Regions from separate parts of the Kushneria sp. Sum13 genome, predicted to be linked through region 1. Evidence: predicted binding sites of a transcription regulator. Region 1 holds the regulator's gene; each other region holds the start of a gene.
The links. The regulator FNR, encoded in region 1, switches genes on or off when oxygen is low (the NO sensors DNR and NnrR bind a similar motif). The targets are predictions, from matches to a motif close to TTGATNTANATCAA.

Region 2: the regulator FNR is predicted to act here: its motif matches at 1,286-1,299, upstream of ACUN8C_RS00535 (OmpW/AlkL family protein).
Region 3: the regulator FNR is predicted to act here: its motif matches at 2,064-2,077, upstream of kdgD (5-dehydro-4-deoxyglucarate dehydratase).

What each region holds. Positions count from the first base shown of each region.
Region 1 is NZ_CP199847.1:3,216,187-3,220,586, forward strand. Features, by position in the region: gene ACUN8C_RS14895 (TRAP transporter permease) at 1-680, shown strand, start outside; gene ACUN8C_RS14900 (carboxymuconolactone decarboxylase family protein) at 857-1,285, shown strand; gene hemN (oxygen-independent coproporphyrinogen III oxidase) at 1,391-2,803, shown strand; gene fnr (fumarate/nitrate reduction transcriptional regulator Fnr) at 2,920-3,663, shown strand; gene ACUN8C_RS14915 (DUF488 domain-containing protein) at 3,749-4,234, opposite strand.
Region 2 is NZ_CP199847.1:111,282-115,681, reverse strand. Features, by position in the region: gene pcaDC (bifunctional 3-oxoadipate enol-lactonase/4-carboxymuconolactone decarboxylase PcaDC) at 14-1,186, shown strand; gene ACUN8C_RS00535 (OmpW/AlkL family protein) at 1,424-2,071, shown strand; gene ACUN8C_RS00530 (C40 family peptidase) at 2,310-2,834, shown strand; gene ACUN8C_RS00525 (DUF3298 domain-containing protein) at 2,890-3,762, shown strand; gene aroQ (type II 3-dehydroquinate dehydratase) at 3,759-4,181, shown strand; gene ACUN8C_RS00515 (AEC family transporter) at 4,274-4,400, shown strand, end outside.
Region 3 is NZ_CP199847.1:1,455,412-1,459,811, forward strand. Features, by position in the region: gene ACUN8C_RS06830 (LacI family DNA-binding transcriptional regulator) at 1-691, shown strand, start outside; gene ACUN8C_RS06835 (L-talarate/galactarate dehydratase) at 841-1,965, shown strand; gene kdgD (5-dehydro-4-deoxyglucarate dehydratase) at 2,132-3,043, shown strand; gene ACUN8C_RS06845 (tripartite tricarboxylate transporter substrate binding protein) at 3,107-4,051, shown strand; gene ACUN8C_RS06850 (tripartite tricarboxylate transporter TctB family protein) at 4,069-4,400, shown strand, end outside.

The DNA of each region.
Region 1 (4,400 bases):
CCGGCTTTCAGGCCTTCTGGTACAGCCTGCGCACGGCCGCGCTGCCGTTTCTGTTCATCTTCAATACCGACCTTTTGCTGATCAATGTCGATCTCTGGCACGGCATCGTGGTCTTTGTGGTGGCGACCGTGGCGATGCTGGTTTTTGCCGCTGCCACTCAGGGCTGGTTTATCGTGCGCAACCGCTGGCATGAGACCATATTGTTGCTGCTGGTCGCTTTTACTCTTTTCCGCCCCGGCTTCTGGCAGGACATGATCGTGCCACCCTTTGAGGAGATGCCGCCGGCGCAGATTGCCCAGGCCTATGGCGAGCTCGAGGAGGGGCAGTCGATGCGGGTAACGGTCGAGGGCGTCGATGAGTACGGCGCGCCCATGCGCCTTGTCATCGAGGTGCCCGTCGTGGAAGGTGACAATGGCCAGGCCCGACTGGAGAATCTGGGGCTGTCGCTTCGCGAAGATGGTGATACCACACTGGTCGATACGGTCGGCTGGGGCAGCCAGGCCAGTGAGCTGGGGCTGGACATGGATCAGACCATCGTCAGCGTCGAGCTGACTCGTGAGCGTTTTGCCAAGGAGTGGCTGTGGATACCGGCGCTGTTGATACTGGCGCTGATCGTCTATTGCCAGCGCAGGCGCCGAACAAATCACACTGAATCAGCCACGCCACAGGCGGCGTTCTGACCCACTGCGCCGCCCGGAATCGACCCGGGCGGCGCAAAAGGCCCGGCACAGCAGCGGTTTGTCGATATAAAAAGATTTTAAACCGAGCTCAACTTTGTAAAGGCAGGCTGTGGATTAAATTTTGCCAAGCGCGTTAAATAGGACCAGATTCATACCCTTTTGATTGAGGTGCCCTCATGACCAGTGAACGACCCAAGCGGATCGATGCGACCGATATCTACCACACGACCCGTGCGGTACGACATTGCAGTCTCGACCCTTCCATTCGCTGTCTGGCAGAGCTTCGTACCTCGCAGATCAACGGCGGCTGCGACAACTGTGAAAACCTGCGGGTCAGCGAAGCCGAAGCGCTGGGCATTGATGCCGACAAGCTGCGCGAGCTGGCACGCTGGGCCGATTCCGACCGCTTTACCGCCCGCGAACGTGCAGCCCTTGCCTGGTGTGAATCCTTTACCCATTTTCGTCCGGTCGATGCCAGCACCCGCATGATGGCCATCAATACCTTTTCTCCGCGTGAACTCGCCGACCTGACGCTGGCCATCGAGCTGACCAGCACCATGTCACGCGTGGCACGCCACATGGACAACGACGTCCGCTTCGGTTGATTGATGTGTCCGGCACGAGACGCCGGCATGATTTGATCCAGGTCAGACCTCAAAAATACGATGCTCGTAGCATGGCATGATCACTGCCTGCCACGAGCATCTTCCATGTTGTCACCTGCTCCCCGACCCGCCTTTTCCGATGCGCTTTTCTCGCCGGACCTTGAGCTTCTAAAGCGTCATGACGGCAACGGCCCGCGCTATACGTCCTATCCTCCTGCCACGGCCTTCACCGATCATTTCGGTCCGGAGCAACTGACGCAGGCGCTGGCGCGCAGCAACGCGACCGCGCGGGCGCTGTCGCTTTATGTGCATATCCCCTTTTGCCGACGCATCTGCTTTTACTGCGGCTGCAATCGCATCGCGACCCGCCAGACCAGCATGGCCGAGCCCTATCTGGCCAGACTGACCCGGGAAATGATGCTGATGCGTCGCCATCTCGATGGCGAGCGTGTGGTCGAACAGCTTCACTGGGGCGGCGGCACTCCGACCTTTCTCGATCTGGACCAGATGAGCCGGCTGATGGACCAGCTGGGCGCACATTTCAATCTTTCCACCCATCCCGACCGCGATTTTGCCATCGAGATCGACCCTCGCGAGGCCGACGTTTATACCCTGCGGCATCTGCAGTCACTGGGCTTTAACCGACTGAGTCTTGGCGTACAGGATCTGGACGTGCGCGTGCAAAAGGCGATCAACCGAGTCCAGCCACGCGAGCTGAGTGAAAATCTGATCGATGAGGCGCATCGGCTGGGGTTTCGCTCGCTGAATCTGGACCTGATCTACGGCTTGCCGCATCAGAGCGTGGCAAGTTTTGCCGACACGCTGGATCAGGTGATCGACATGGCGCCGGCACGGCTGTCCATTTTCAACTATGCCCACCTGCCCGAGCGCTTTCTGCCCCAGCGGCGCATCAACAGTGCCGATCTTCCGGACACGGCCACTCGCCTGGCCATCCAGTGCATGACGGTGGAGAAGCTGACGCAGGCGGGCTATGTCCATATCGGCATGGATCACTTTGCCCGACCGGATGACAGTCTGAGCGTGGCACAGCGTGAAGGACAGCTACAGCGCAACTTCCAGGGCTACACCACTCATGCCCGGTGTGACCTGGTGGGCCTGGGCGTGTCGGCCATCAGCCAGGTCGATGATGTCTACGCACAGAACGCCGCACAGCTGGAGACCTGGCAGGCGGCCATCGATAACGGGCAGCTGGCGACCTGCCGCGGCGTACGTCTGAGCGGGGATGACCGGCTGCGCCGCCATGTGATTCATCGTTTGATGTGTGACATGCGTCTGGATTTTGAGGCCATCGAAGCCGACTTTGGCATCAGGGCGTCATACTATTTCGCCAATGTGTTTGAAAGGCTTGCCACCTTTCGGCGAGACGGCCTCATCGAATATGATAAGCACTCGCTTATGGTGACCCCCATGGGAAGACTGTTGATTCGCCAGCTGGCCATGAGCTTCGATACGCATCTTTCGGCCGAACATCGTCAGCAGTTCTCTCGGCTTCTTTAGAAGACCGGGAGGGCTCAACGAGGGCATAACGCCCTCGTTGAGCCCCGGGACACGGGCATGGTTCATCACGACAGCGCCCGGCACACCACTCACACGCACAGGAACATGCCAGGCCAATGAACACCTCTCATCTTCACCAGACGCGCTGTCAGACCTGCTCATTGAGCTCCCTGTGCCTGCCGCTTTCCCTGTCTCTTGACGATGTTGAGCAGTTCGACACGATTGTGCGACGACGCGCGCCGCTGACGCGCGGCGAGACGCTCTACATGCAGGGCGAGGCGTTTGAAAATGTCTACGCCGTACGCAGTGGCAGCCTCAAGCAGACCATCATCGAGGCCGACGGCGAGGAACAGATCACCAGTTTTTATCTGCCCGGCGAGCTGGTCGGTCTGGACAGCATCGACAGCGCCGTCCATCCGGGCTTTCTGACCGCGCTGGAGCGCACCACGGTCTGCGAAATCCCCTTCAAGCGTCTGGAAAGCCTCTCGGAGCATCTGCCGGAGCTTCGCCATCAGCTCTATCGCTGCATGAGCCGCGAAATCGTCGATGATCGCCGCCTGATGCGCCTGTTATCCAGCAAAACGGCCGATGAGCGTCTGGCCAGCTTCTTTCGCAATCTCTCGGTGCGCTTTGATCGTTGTGGCCACAGCGCCGAGCGCTTTCGCCTGCCGATGTCACGCAGCGATATCGGCACCTACCTGGGGCTTGCGATTGAAACCATCAGCCGCGTGCTGGGCCGATTCCAGCAGCAGGGGCTGCTCAATATCCAGGGTCGCCACGTGGAGATTCTGGACATGGCAGCACTGGGCGAGCGCGCCGGTATCGTCGCCCCCTGTTGCAGCCAGCAGCAGCGGGCCTGACGCCTTTGTCCCCTGCCCGTCCTGCAGGCAATAAAAAAACGCCCCGATCATGTCGGAGCGTTTTGCTGTTCCTGTGGCCCTCGACTCAATGCGTGCCGGCCACCGATTCAGGTTCACTAACAACCGAGTCAGGCTCGGCGATCACCGAGTCAGGCTCGGTGACCATCGGCTCGGGTTCAACCCCAACCGATTCAGTCTCACCGATCACACCCTCACCACGCAGTGCCTCGAGAATGACCTCGCGCAGAATGGGCAGATGTGAGCTTTCCAGATCGCGTACGGCACTGACCAGCGTCAGCCGGCGCTGACGTGCCTGATCCAGCAGCGGCTCAAGGTCGCCCGGATTAAGCTCCAGACGATAGCGGCGCTCAAAGGTCGTGCGATCGATTCGCCCGCTTTCCCAGGCATGGCGCAGGCGACGGGAAGGTGCCACGGCGCGATACCACTGCTCGACCGAAAGCTCCTCTTCGCGCTTGCCACGCGGCCAAACCTGATCCACCAGCCAGCGCGCGCCATCCTGCTGGGTCGAGTGCTGATAGACGCGCTTGAGGCGGACATCGCCAATAAGCATATTACCCCCTGAAATCATGTTCCCAGAGCTGAAAGCTCTTCTTCTTTTGAGGTGTCAGCCTGCCAAGAATACACCGGGTGCCAGGTCGTTTCACTCGCCAGGGACGGCTCGGCACAGTCAGCGCTGATCATGATTTCTCATGCCCCATCATCGCATGGGTGACCCC
Region 2 (4,400 bases), 610 kb from region 1:
TCAGGAGAGACACATGACATTCATGGAGCATCAGGGCCGTACCATCGCCTGGCGTCTGCTGGGCCCGCAAGCGGCGCCGCTGGTGGTGCTCGCCCATCCGCTGGGCATGAGCCAGAGCGTCTGGGATGAGGTGCTGCCCACCCTTTTGAGCCGCTATCGCGTCCTGACCTGGGATCTGCCGGGCCACGGCGGCAGCGCCCCCGCCACCGGAGCCCTGACGCTTGAGTCGCTGACCGATGAGCTGCTCGCACTGGTGTCCAGCGCCGGTGCCGAGTGCTTTCACTTTATCGGCACCTCGATCGGCGGCGCGCTGGGCCAGCATCTGCTGGTGCAGCATTCCGAGCGTCTGGCCAATGTGGTACTGACCAACACCGGCGCCACCATCGGCACGCCGGAGAACTGGCATGCCCGCGCAAAGCGCGTCCGCGATGAAGGGCTGGCGGCCATGGCCGGTGAGCTGGCGCCCCGCTGGTTCAGCGCCACTACCCGCGACAACGCAGCGCTGGTGGAAGGCTGGCGCGCCCAGCTCGCCCGCACCGATGATGAAAGTTATGCGCGGCTATGCGAGATGCTGGCCGGCTTTGACATGCGAGGTGCCCTCAGGGAAAGCGCCGAACGCGACGGCCTCTATCTGCTCGGTGGCAGCGATGATCTCTCCACACCGCCGGAAACCCTTGAGGCGCTGGCGGAGGTTTTGAAGGCACCACCGCTGGAGATTCTGGCCGGCGCCGGCCACGTGCCCTCGGTCGAACAGCCACAGGCCGTGGCACAGCGGCTCATGACCTGGCTTGGCACCCGTGCTGGCAACACTGGTCTTCACGGCGTTACCTATGATGAGGGGCTTGAGACCCGCAAGCGCGTGCTCGGCGCCGAGCATGTCGAGCGCGCTTCCAGTAACGCCACCACACTGGATCAGCCGTTCCAGCAGATGATCACCCGCTTTGCCTGGGGTGAGCTGTGGGGCAGTCAGGATCTGTCCGTCACCCAGCGTAGTCTGATCACGCTGGCGATTCTGGCCGCGCTCGGGCGCGATGGCGAGCTGGTACTGCATTTGAAGACCGCGCATCGCACCGGGGTCAGCGAGGCGGAACTGCGCCAGGCCCTGATGCACGTGGCCACCTATGCCGGCGTGCCGGCGGCCAACCACGCCTTTGGGCTGGCGAAACAGCACGGCTGGGGCGAATAACCGCCCCTCTCCTGCCTGCCATCAAAACTCTCCTGCGCAGTCTAATCCATCCACCGGCGCCCTGAAGCCGGTGGGCGGAAACAATCCGTCACACCTCTTTTGACGTGCGTCAATAAATGAACAGCGTTCGCCTGGCACAATGGTGTCAGGCACTTACAGGGATCGGGTCGGGTGCATCACGCCTGGAGGGGGAGCCCGAACCACTTCAGAAAAAACCTGTTCAGGGGAACCAGACACATGCGCGCGCTGCCGCTTATTTCCATTGCCGCTCTGGCACTCGGGGTGACCGTGGGTACAACTGCCCAGGCTGCTGAATCCACTTACGGTCAGGGCGATTTCTTCACCCGCGCCGGCCTTGCCAAGGTGTCACCGAAAGATGACAACGGTGATTACGATTCACTCGGCGTGGACAAGGTCGACGTCAAGGACGGTCGCGGGTTCGCGATCACCTTTGGCTATCGCTTTCTCGACCAGTGGGGCGTGGAACTGCTGGCCGCGCAGCGCATCAAGCATGACTTCAATCTCGACGGTGACAAGGGCGGCTCGGTCAAGCACCTGCCCCCGACGCTGACGCTGCAGTATTACCCGCTGGGCGGCACCGATGCCCGCGTACAGCCCTATGTCGGCGCCGGCATCAACTACACCCGCTTCTCGGCGGAAAGCGTCGACATCGATGGCGCCAGCATGGACATGGACAATTCCTGGGGCTGGGCCGGTCAGGTCGGTGTGGATCTGTTGATCAATGATCACTGGGCCATCAACGCCGCGGCCTGGTATCTGGACATCGACTCCAACGTGACCGCCAGCGCCGGCGGCGAGACCTACAAGACGCACCTGGACATCGACCCGGTCGTCATCATGAGCGGCATCAGCTACCGCTTCTGATCCAGAAAACCCTACCCTTTTTGCACCGCTCTCTCGACCGGTGCTGACCCGACGGTTTCGGCCTGCCGTCGGGTTTTTTTATGTTTATTGTCCGGTCATGGTCGTGTTTTATTACCCTGACAGGGTCTAAAACGGAAGCGCACTTCAACACCTTCCCATCTCTACGCAAGCCAGGACTCGAAAAGACGGGACACTCGCGGTTAATATCGAAACATTTGCTGCCCATCGGAATCTGCTCATGTCACTGTCCGCTGCCTTTTGCCTTCTCCGGCGCCCGATACGACGCCTGCGCGAGGTGTCCCTGCTGATCACTCTTCTCTGGCTGGCCGGCTGTGCCGGCAACCCCGAGATGCAGACCAGTGACATGATGGGCCCGATTTCCGAGCAGCAGGATCTCTCGATCGAGCGGGTGCTGGTCATGAATTACGCCCGCGACGCGCTGGGCACCCCCTATCGCTATGGCGGCACGACCCCCGCCGGCGTGGACTGCAGCGGCCTGACCCAGGCAAGCCTTCAGGCCGCCGGTATCGAAATCCCCCGTACCTCGCAGCAGCAGTTTGATGGCCTTGAGCACATCGAGCGCGCCCGCCCGGGGGATCTGATGTTTTTTGGCTCAAAAGGCAGCGTCAGCCACGTGGGGATCTACATGGGCAACAACCAGATGATCCACGCCCCCGGCAGCGGGCGTCAGGTCACCATCGCAGGCCTCGACAAGCGTTACTGGCGCAGCCACTACCGCGGTGCCGCGGCCCCGGCACCCTGACCCCCTTGACGACCATCGTCTCCCAGAACCATCGCCCCTTAAGAAAGGAAGCCCCATGACTCTTTCAACACGCTATCGGTGGCTGGCCGTGCCGGCCCTGTTATTGACGCTGACCGCCTGTGATCAAAACGGTGATGACCAGAGCGTCGATCAGCCCGACGCTGCGCAGCCGTCCAGCGAGACCGCCGACACGCAAAAGCCGCAGGAAGGCCTGTCACCGACCTTCGTCAATCGCACGATCAAGGCGCCGGACTGCGAAGGCGATGACTGCGCCAGCGTGGAAATTCACATGATCAGGTTCGACAACGACCCGGCCCTGTCCAGTGAACTGGAACGTCGCCTGGTGCGGATGGGCAACCCGATCAGCGAGTCAGGGGTGGACAAGGACGCCCTGCCCGCCACTTTGGACGCCTACGCCGAAGATTTTTTCGATCAAAGTGCCCAGGCCAACGCCGACAGCGACCATCCGCGCCCTTATTACACGACCCTGGAAGCCAAAGAGATCGGCCATCACGACGACCTGCTGGTTCTCGAGCTTCAAAGCTATGTCATGACCGGCGGTGCTCACGGCATGCCGGGCACCGACTACATGGTCATCGATGAAAAGACCCGCCAGGTCGTGACGCTGGACGACATGCTGCAGGACGGGCAAAAGCCGGCCTTCGAGGCGGCATTGAAAAACGCCTGGCAGCGCTGGATGAAAGACAGTGAGGCGGGCAAAACGCTCGACCCCATCAACTGGCCGTTCTCGCCCAGCGATAACGCTGCTCCGCTTGAGGACAACATGGCGGTCACCTATGGTCCCTATGCGCTCGGGCCCTACGCCATCGGCATGCCCACGCTGACCATTCCCTATAGCGACCTTGAAAACGTGCTCAAGCCGAGATTTTTACCCAATGCCACCGCCGATACCGCGGAGTCGAAATGAACGTTTTAATCCTCAACGGCCCCAATCTGAACCTTCTGGGCAAGCGCGAGCCGGAGATCTATGGCCATGAGACGCTTGCCGACATCGAAAATGCCATTCGCCACCGCGCCTTTGACCAGGGCGTGGCCACTGATTTTCTGCAGACCAATCACGAAGGCGTGATGCTCGATCGCATCCATGACGCGCGGGGGCAGTTCGATGCCATCATCATCAATCCAGCCGCCTGGTCGCATACCTCCGTGGCGCTGCTGGACGCGCTCAAGGCCTTTGAAGGGCGCGTAATCGAGGTGCATCTGTCCAACATCCACACCCGCGAGTCGTTTCGCCACCACTCGTATATTTCCGCACGGGCCGAAGCGGTCATTGCGGGCATGGGCAGCTTCGGCTATCTGGCAGCGATCGATTTTCTGTCGCGCTAAAGACCCTTTTAGGGGCTGAATCCTTAAAAAATCGGGCCCGTCAGAAAGCCGTGACCAGGACCTGATCCCGCCTTGAGACAAGGAAGATCCCCATGAGCAGCATCGTCGGTGCGCTGGCCCCGCTGTTTGCCCTGATCGCGCTGGGGGCGGCACTTGGCTGGGCCCGCTTTCCCGGCGGGGATTTCTGGCCGCGGCTTGAGCGCGTTATCTACTACCTGC
Region 3 (4,400 bases), 1.8 Mb from region 1:
GCCGGATGCACTGGTGGTGGCCGGTACGCGCCACTCGGAGGCCACGCGAGCGCGTCTCAAGGCCGCACGTATTCCGGTGGTCGAGATCTGGGACATGAGTGATGACCCGCTCGACATGCTGATTGGCTTTTCTCATCGTGAGGTCGGGGCCGCGGTAGCAGGCTATCTGCTGGCCTGTGGCTATCAGCGCTTCGGGCAGGCCATGGCTGATGATCCGCGCTCGCATCAGCGCGCCGAAGGGTTCAATGCGCGCATTGAAGCCGAGCAGGCAGCCCGTCCTGACTCGGGCATTGCGGTCATGACCTGCTGGGCCGATACCCCGGCAACCCTCGTTGGCGGGCGAACCGCGACGGCTTCCCTGCTGGCAGACATGCCCGACTGTGAAGCGATCGTGTGTAGTTCGGACACGCTGGCCATGGGCGTCATTGCCGAGGCGCAGAGCCGCGCCATGGTGGTCCCTGAAACGCTGGCGGTGATGGGCTTTGGCGACATGAGCTTTGCCGCGGCCACCTGGCCTTCATTGAGCACGGTACGTATTGACGGGGCTGAAATCGGCCGCCTGACCGCCGAGCATCTTTTGAAGCGTTTTAACGTGGCCAATCCTGAGCCGGTAGGCGAAGTACTGGATGTGGGCTTTGAAATCATGGCACGTCAGACCACGCTGGCATCACGGTCGGCACCGCCTTCCTGACCTGATGGTTCGCCCACGGGTCAACGATGACCCGGGACATTAGACCTTGGTTTCGGTTGACAGGCGAGGTGATATAAAGCGCAATGATAGCGCTAACATCAACTGGCCGCAGCCTTGTTCAGGGTCGGTCCATGTGCCTTGGAGTCACCATGTCCTTTGATGCCATTTCCTCGATTACCTTCTCCCATGTCCTGTTACCGCTGGCCACGCCCATCAGTGATGCCAAGGTACTGACCGGTCGGCAAAAGCCGATGACCGAAGTTTCTTTTCTGTTTGCCGAGATCACCACGCGTGATGGCCATACCGGCATTGGCTTCAGCTATTCCAAGCGTGCCGGTGGCTATGCGCAGTATGCCCATGCCTGCGAAATTGCGCCGGCCATCATCGGCGAAGACCCCAGCGACATCGACAAGCTGTGGCAAAAGCTTGTCTGGGCCGGGGCATCGGTCGGGCGGGGCGGGGTCTCCACTCAGGCAATTGCCGCGATCGACATCGGGCTCTGGGATCTCAAGGCCAAACGAGCCGGCCTGCCGCTGGCCAAGCTGATCGGGGCGCATCGTGACTCGGTGCAGTGCTACAACACCTCCGGCGGCTTTTTGCATACGCCGATCGAGGAAGTGCTCAAAAATGCCACGCACTCGCTGGAAAGCGGCATTGCAGGCATCAAGATCAAGGTCGGTCAGCCCGACATGCGCATCGATCTGGAGCGGGTGGCCGCAGTGCGCGCTCACATCGGTGACAACGTGCCGCTCATGGTAGACGCCAACCAGCAGTGGGATCGCGCCAGCGCCCTGCGCTTTGGCCGCGCCATGGAAAAATACGAACTGGTCTGGATCGAAGAGCCGCTGGATGCTCACGACGCCGAAGGCCATGCCGCACTGGCGGCAGCGCTGGACACCCCGATCGCTACCGGTGAGATGCTCTCAAGCGTTGCCGAGCACGTCAGGCTCATCGAGCACCGCAGTGCCGATATCATTCAGCCCGACGCGCCGCGCATCGGCGGTATTACCCAGTTTTTGAAGCTGGCAACGCTGGCCTCTCAGGCCGGACTGCAGCTGGCGCCGCACTTTGCCATGGAAATCCACCTGCACCTGGCGGCGGCCTATCCCACCGAGCCCTGGGTCGAGCATTTCGACTGGCTGGCGCCGCTGTTCAATGAAGTTCTTGAAACCCGCAATGGTCGCATGATCGTGCCGGACCGCCCGGGCCTTGGCATTACCCTGACCGAGCAGGCGCGCAAGTGGACCATCGCCCATCAGACTTTCAGTGGCTGAGACCCGTAGTGTTTGAGACTTGCAGCGCTCGAAATCTGCAGGGCTTGAGGCCCGATTCGAGGGGCAGTCTATGCCCTTCGTATAATGGCTTTAAAAGTATGATGTATGACAAAGTAACGACAACGCTCCACCGCGCGGCGGGGCAGGCCAATCCAGAGGACCCATTATGACGTTTTCACGAGCTGACGTTACGCGTGCCGCAGGCGATGGCCTGCTTTCCTTCCCGGTCACGGACTTTGACAGCGCCGGTCAATTCGATGCCGAAAGCTATCGCAAGCGCATTGCATGGCTGCTCGAATACGAGATTTCCACGCTGTTTGTGGCCGGCGGCACGGGTGAGTTCTTTAACCTGGGCCTTGAAGAGTTCGGTGAAATCGTCCGGGTGGCCGTGGAAGAAACCGCCGGTCGCGTCCCTGTCATCGCCAGCGCCGGTCAGAGCATCACCATGGCCAAGGCGCACGCTGCCGCCGCCGAAGCCGCCGGTGCCGACGGTATCCTTTTGATGCCGCCTTATCTGACCGAGTGTTCACAGGAAGGCATCGTTGAATACGCTGCTGAAATCTGTAACGCCACCAGTCTCAATGTCATCTATTACAACCGTGCCAACGGCGCACTGGAAGCACAGGCCGTGAAAGCGCTGGCCGAGCGGTGCCCCAACCTGATCGGGCTCAAGGATGGTCGCGGTGATATTCAGTCACTCAATACCATCATCAAGACCGTGGGCGACCGCCTGATCTACATCGGTGGCGTACCGACGGCCGAAATATTTGCCGAAGCCTATCTGTCCATCGGCGTGAACACCTACTCCTCGGCAGTGTTCAATTTCGTGCCCGAGATGGCCGTGCATTTCTACAAGTCCCTGCGTGCCGGCGACCATGAAACCGTGGCGCGCCTGACCAGTGACTTTTTTATCCCCTTCATTGCCATGCGCGATACGTGTCGTGGCTATGCGGTCAGCCTCGTGAAGGCCGGTGCCGCTCAGGTGGGCTACCCGGCGGGCAACGTGCGTGCACCGCTGACAATGCCCAACGCAGAAGAAGTCGAGAAGCTCAAGGTGCTGATCGAGCGCGTTCGCTGATCATTCATAATCATGGGCTCGTACAGGTTGTGGCCTGTGCGGGCCGCCAGGGAGATCGATGACATGAAAAGATTACTGGGTGTACTGGGTGCCGCCACGATGCTGGCCAGCAGCATGAGCATGGCGGCTGACTATCCTTCCAAAAATATCGAATTCATTGTGCCCTGGTCGGCCGGTGGTGGCGCCGACAACGTGGTCCGCGCGCTGCAGCCGTCGCTTGAAAAGGCCCTGGGCGCCACGATCGTGGTGCGCAACCTGTCCGGTGGCGGCGGTGCGGTAGGCTTTTCACGGGCCGTGGCCTCCAAACCGGATGGCTATACCGTCACCATTCCGACCAATGCGACCTTTACGCTGGAAGGCCTGGGCAATGTGGCCTTCAAAAAGGACGATTTTGACTACATCGCTCGCGTACTGGTCGAGCCCTATGTGCTGGCCGTACGCAAAAACGATGCCTGGCAGGATCTGGACAGTATGAGCAGTGACCTCAAGTCCAGCGGCGAGCCGCTGCGCATTGGTGCTTCCGGGGTGGGGTCTTCCACACACATCGTCTCGCTGATGCTGGGCGAAGCGCTGGGACTCAATATCGAAGTCATTCCGTTTGATAGCGGCTCTGCAGCGGTCTCCGCGGCGATGGGTGGCCATATCGATGGCGTGGTCCTCAATCCTTCGGAAGTGATTTCGGCCATCAATGGTGATCGTCTGACTTCCATTGTGACCACTGGCGAAGAGCGCAGTAGCGCACTGCCGGACACGCCGACCATGGAAGAGTCCGGCCATGACTTCGAGCTTTCCCAGTGGCGAGGTATTGCCGCTCCGAAAGGGCTTGATCCGGCTATCGAGGCAAAGTGGGTCGAGGCCGTCAAGCAGGCCGTTGAAGATCCGCAGTTCCAGAAAGCCGCAAAAAGCATGGGCTCGGACATCAGCCCCCTGTATGGCGATGAGCTGGACCAATTCGTCGAAAGAACCTCCAAGCCCTTGATTGAAGAAGCCAAAGCGATCCGCCAGTAAAGCGGGAGGCATTTAAGATGGTCAAGACACGCAGTGATGCACTGTTTCATCTGGTGCTTCTGGCATTGGCGGGCTGGTTTTTGCAGCAGGCCTGGCATTTGCCGGCCAATGCCGCGGGGGGGAGTCTCTCCCCCGCATTTTTCCCTCGGGCCATTTCGTCAGCCATTGCCATTTTGCTGTTGATTTCGATGGTGCGGGGTCTGATGGCAGGGACATTGCTGGCACGTGAGTCCAGTGATGATGCCACCACCCCTCGGTGGGTGCCGATAGTGGGCTGGTGTGGCGTAGCGCTTTTGCTGGTGCTTTATGCCTCTCTGCTTGAGCCGCTGGGCTATGTGATCTCCACGGC